One region of the Streptomyces sp. NPDC048436 genome, then DNA from elsewhere that is predicted to be linked to it. Evidence: riboswitches for the same ligand, from Rfam matches in the RefSeq annotation. Region 1 holds a riboswitch; the other holds the start of a gene.
The links. Region 1 has a riboswitch for cyclic di-AMP ahead of ACGFX9_RS24305 (transglycosylase family protein). Riboswitches for the same ligand answer to the same signal wherever they lie in the genome.
Positions count from the first base shown of each region.

Region 2: another riboswitch for cyclic di-AMP. It lies ahead of ACGFX9_RS22450 (C40 family peptidase); the one in region 1 lies ahead of ACGFX9_RS24305 (transglycosylase family protein).

Region 1 covers NZ_JBICXP010000007.1:115,045-117,239, reverse strand. Annotated here, with positions in the region: gene ACGFX9_RS24310 (transglycosylase family protein) at 1-805, shown strand, start outside; cyclic di-AMP (ydaO/yuaA leader) riboswitch at 998-1,185, shown strand; gene ACGFX9_RS24305 (transglycosylase family protein) at 1,189-1,908, shown strand; gene eno (phosphopyruvate hydratase) at 2,188-2,195, shown strand, end outside.
Region 2 covers NZ_JBICXP010000006.1:236,047-238,241, reverse strand. Annotated here, with positions in the region: gene ACGFX9_RS22455 (amidase) at 1-326, opposite strand, end outside; cyclic di-AMP (ydaO/yuaA leader) riboswitch at 810-975, shown strand; gene ACGFX9_RS22450 (C40 family peptidase) at 979-1,452, shown strand; gene ACGFX9_RS22445 (DUF6328 family protein) at 1,586-2,125, shown strand; gene ACGFX9_RS22440 (LysE family translocator) at 2,128-2,195, opposite strand, start outside.

The sequences.
Region 1 (2,195 bases):
CGGCGGGCTCCAGCTCTCGCAGCAGACCTGGGAGGACTTCGGCGGCCTCGACTACGCGCCGAGCGCCGACCAGGCCAGCCGTTCGCAGCAGATCTCCGTCGCCGAGAAGGTCCTCGACGACCAGGGGCCCGACGCCTGGCCGAGCTGCGCGCCGATAGCCGGTCTCACCGACGACGGCGCCGCTGCCGACGTCGACCCGGGCGCCCCGGTCACCATCCTGCCCTCGGACGAGGCGGACGAGCCCGCGGCGGGCGAGTCGGGTGACGACCCGTCGGACAGCGCCACGCCGTCGGAGAAGTCCTCGGAGAAGCCCTCGGACGAGACCTCGAAGAAGCCGTCCAAGGAGCCTTCCGAGAAGCCCGCCGACGACGGCGAATCCCGAGACAAGAATCACGACGATGCGGACAAGTCGGATGGTTCCGACGGTTCCGGCGACTCCACTGGTTCCGATGACTCCGGCAAATCCGGGCAGGACGACGCCACTTCGCCCGCCCCCGGCGCCTCCACCGACGAAGGTGAGGGCGAGGGCGCAGGCCGTCACCGCGGCGGCAGCGCCGGCGACGAGGAGGCCGGCAGTGGCGACCGCGACGGCTCCGGGCGGCACGCCTCCCGTGGCGAGGAGCGTCAGCAGGACGGCTCCGACGGGACGTACACGGTCCGCTCCGGAGACAACCTCTCGGTCATCGCGGACGACCTCGACGTGAAGGGCGGATGGACCGAGCTGTACGCCGAGAACGAGAAGTCCGTCGGTTCCGATCCTGACCTCATCCTGCCCGGTCAGAGCCTCGATTTGGGCGAAAAGTAGCGGTAGTTGACGAACCGTCGGGCAGTCGCTTTGCGCCTGATGTCTGGTTTGGTGCAAGTGAGAGATGGGTCTCAGAAGCCCTGATCGTCTTTGAAATTAGGCGGATCGCATGCCTAACGTCGTGACCGCTCGCCACAGCGGGCCCCGCCGGTCGGTACGCCGAGTCCTGCCAACGGCCGTTCGGGAAATGTCGTCGCGTAAGCGCCGTAGGCAGGAGCGGGGGAACCAAGGTTTCCGCCGGGCCCGGCCGTTGAGCATCGCGAGAGCGAGGCCAGCAGACAGGAACGGCTAGGGGTTAAGTCGCACTCGAGAAGTGCGGCCGGGCAACTTCACTGGCCCGAACCCGACAGCTCACCTCGCAGGCGTCGGTGAGGGGATCTCTCATGCTGTTTTCCAGCAAGGGCAAGCACCGCCGCCCGTCCAAGGCCACCCGCGTCGCCACGCTCGCCGGCGTCACCGGTGTCGCCGTCGCCGCCCCGCTGATGGCGGCCGGTTCGGCCTCCGCCGCGACCGGCGCCGAGTGGGACGCCGTCGCCCAGTGCGAGGCCGGCGGCAACTGGTCCATCAACACCGGCAACGGCTACACGGGCGGCCTGCAGTTCTCGTCGTCCACGTGGGCCGCGTACGGCGGCACGAAGTACGCGCCCTCCGCCGACAAGGCCTCCAAGGCCCAGCAGATCGAGATCGGCGAGAAGGTCCTCGCGGGCCAGGGCAAGGGTGCCTGGCCGAGCTGCGGCACCGGCCTCTCGGGCGCCTCGTACCAGGGTGGCGGAGCGCAGGAGAGCGCCCCGCAGCAGACCCAGGAGCAGCCGAAGAGCCAGCCCAGCGCCCAGACCGAGCAGCCGCAGCAGGCCGCTCCGAAGGCCGCTCCCAAGGCTGAGGCCGCCCCGAAGGCCGAGTCCGAGAAGACCGTCGAGACCCCGACCGGCAAGACGGTCAAGAAGGGCGACGGCGAGTACAAGGTCAAGAAGGGTGACACCCTCTCCAAGATCGCCGAGGCGAAGGACGTCAAGGGCGGCTGGCACAAGGTGTACAAGCTCAACGGCGACATCATCGAGAACGCCGACATGATCTTCCCGGGCCAGCAGCTCCACCTGAGCTAGTCGCTGGCGGGGGCGCCCTGCTGTCGCGATCATCTGCGGGTGCGTCGTGGTTGCTCGCGCAGTTCCCCGCGCCCCTTCGGGCGCCACCTCCACCCCGCCCCGGTGCGCGTATCCCCCGTACGCGCCGGGGCGGGGCTCTTTGTTCCGTTCGGAAACTTTTTGCTCTCGGTTTGTCCACAGGGCGGTCGCTCGGCTGGCTCTTGCCCGGGAGCCGGTTAGGCTCGTGTCCGCGAGGCCAACGCCCCGCGTACCCGCGTCACATCCCAGAAGGAGATGCTCGTGCCGTC
Region 2 (2,195 bases), on a different contig from region 1:
TCACGGTCCGGGATGTTGTCGGCGAGCAGTGGCGTGCCGTAGGTGGTCCGGATCCCGCGGGTGTCGTGGGTGTCCTTGTGGGCCACGGGCAGCCCGTGCAGCGGGCCGAGCGGACCGCCGCGCGCGGCCCGGTCGTCGGCCGTGCGCGCCTCGTCGAGCGCGCGCTCCGCGGCCAGGGTCACCACGGCGTTCACCGCGCCGTTGACCTGCTCGATCCGGTCCAGGTGCGCCTGGACGACCTCGCGGGTGGACAGTTCGCGGGCACGGAGCCCGGCGGCGAGTTCGCGGGCGGTGAGGTGGACGAGCTCGGTGGTTTCGGGACTCATACGGCGCTTTCGGGGTTCATACGACACCTTCGGCTCGGGAATGGCTGCGCGACGAGAGGCAGCATGCCCACCTCGCCGCACCGGCCATGCGGGTCACCATGCCGCCTCCGGCCGCCTCCTGAGCGCCCGTCATGCCCGTCGAGGAGATCCGAAGCGTCCGGGACGCGGCTCAAACGAACCAAACGGGCTACCTCGTTCGGCGTAGACGATCGTCGTCTTAGAGACCGTCACCAGTTGCGCCCCGCGCGTACATCAGGGGCGGAATCTTCCGTTCCGCTGCTGGTCGCACCGTCCTCTGGCCCCTTCACCGGATCTCGAATCCGGCCTTGTCCACCCGAACGGTTCAGGCGTGAGGAGCCTCACAAAACGCCGTTTCGGCTCGGAATTCGAGCCGTTGACGGGTCAAGATCCCTTCCGACGACAAGCCCCCGCCACAGCGGCGGGGCGGTCCGGGCGGACGCCGAGTCCTGCCGCCGCCCGGATGCCCGGTCGACATCGGTGCACCGGCAGGAGTGGAGGACCCAAGCACGACGGGTCGGTCCGGACGGTCCGGACAACGGCCCTTGGGGTGAAGCCGCGTACGCGGCCGGGCAACTTCGCCAGCCCGAATCCGACAGGTCATCCTTCACAGGCGGCTGACGAAGGGTTGCGCATGACCGCGCTGAATCATGTTCCGTCGCTGCTGACCAGGGCCGGTTCCGCCTCGGTCCTCACGCTCGCCGTGGTGGGCGGCACCCTCGTGGCCCCAGGGCTCACGACGGAGGCAGAGGCCGCGACGCCCGGAGCGAAGGCGCTCCGGGTCGCCGCTTCCAAGAAGGGCTCCCCGTACAGCTATGGAGCTGCGGGACCTCACCGGTTCGACTGCTCGGGCCTGACGCGCTACTCGTTCAAACGCGCGGGCAAGAAGCTCCCGCGCACCGCCGCGCAGCAGTACAACAGGACCCGCCACGTCTCCGCGTCGAACCGCTCCCGCGGCGACCTGGTCTTCTTCCGCTCCGGCGGGAGCGTCTACCACGTGGGCATCTACGCCGGTAAGGGCCGGATCTGGCACGCCCCCAAGTCGAACACCGTGGTGCGCCTGGAGAAGATCTGGACCAGGAGCGTCTCGTACGGCAGGGTCCGCTGACCGGTCGTCACCGACCTCAGGCCCGCCGGAGGGCGGCGGCAGGCGGCCACACGGCCGCTGCCGCCGCCCGACCGGGCCCCCGCACGGCGCGCCCGCCATGCGTGGAGCACGGCGGCGCGGATACTCGTGGGCCATGTCCGAAAACAACGGCTCCCCCGTCCCAGGCGACCCGCACGGGCGCAACGAGACCCGGTTCGAGCGCGCCGACCGCAACTTCGGGGAGCTCCTCCAGGAGCTGCGGGTCACGCAGACCGGCGTGCAGATCCTCTTCGCGTTCCTGCTGACGCTGGCCTTCACCGAGCGATTTCCCTCGCTCGACACGGCGCAGCGCGCCACGTACGTCACCACGCTGCTCCTCGCCGTTCTCGCGGCGGCGTTGTTCACCGCGCCGGCCGCCGTGCACAGGACCCTGTTCCAGCAGCACTCCAAGCCGCTGATCGTGCGCGTCTCGTCCCGCCTCGCCGCGATCGGCATGGGGGTCCTGGTGTTCGCGCTCTCCGGTTCCGTGCTCCTGGTCGTGGACGTGGCCGTCGGCCGCACCGGCGGGATCATCGCGAGCGCCGGCACGCTGGTGGTGTGCGGCGGCCTCTGGGGCGTGCTGCCCCGCCTCGTGCGCCGCGCGGACGCCGAACCGGACAACGAGCAAGAGCAAGGACGTCGACACGACGGATGAGGTCAGGCCACGAGAGCCTCGGTGACGAGCACCAGTCCGAGGACACTCAGCGCGGCGCCCGTGCAGCCCT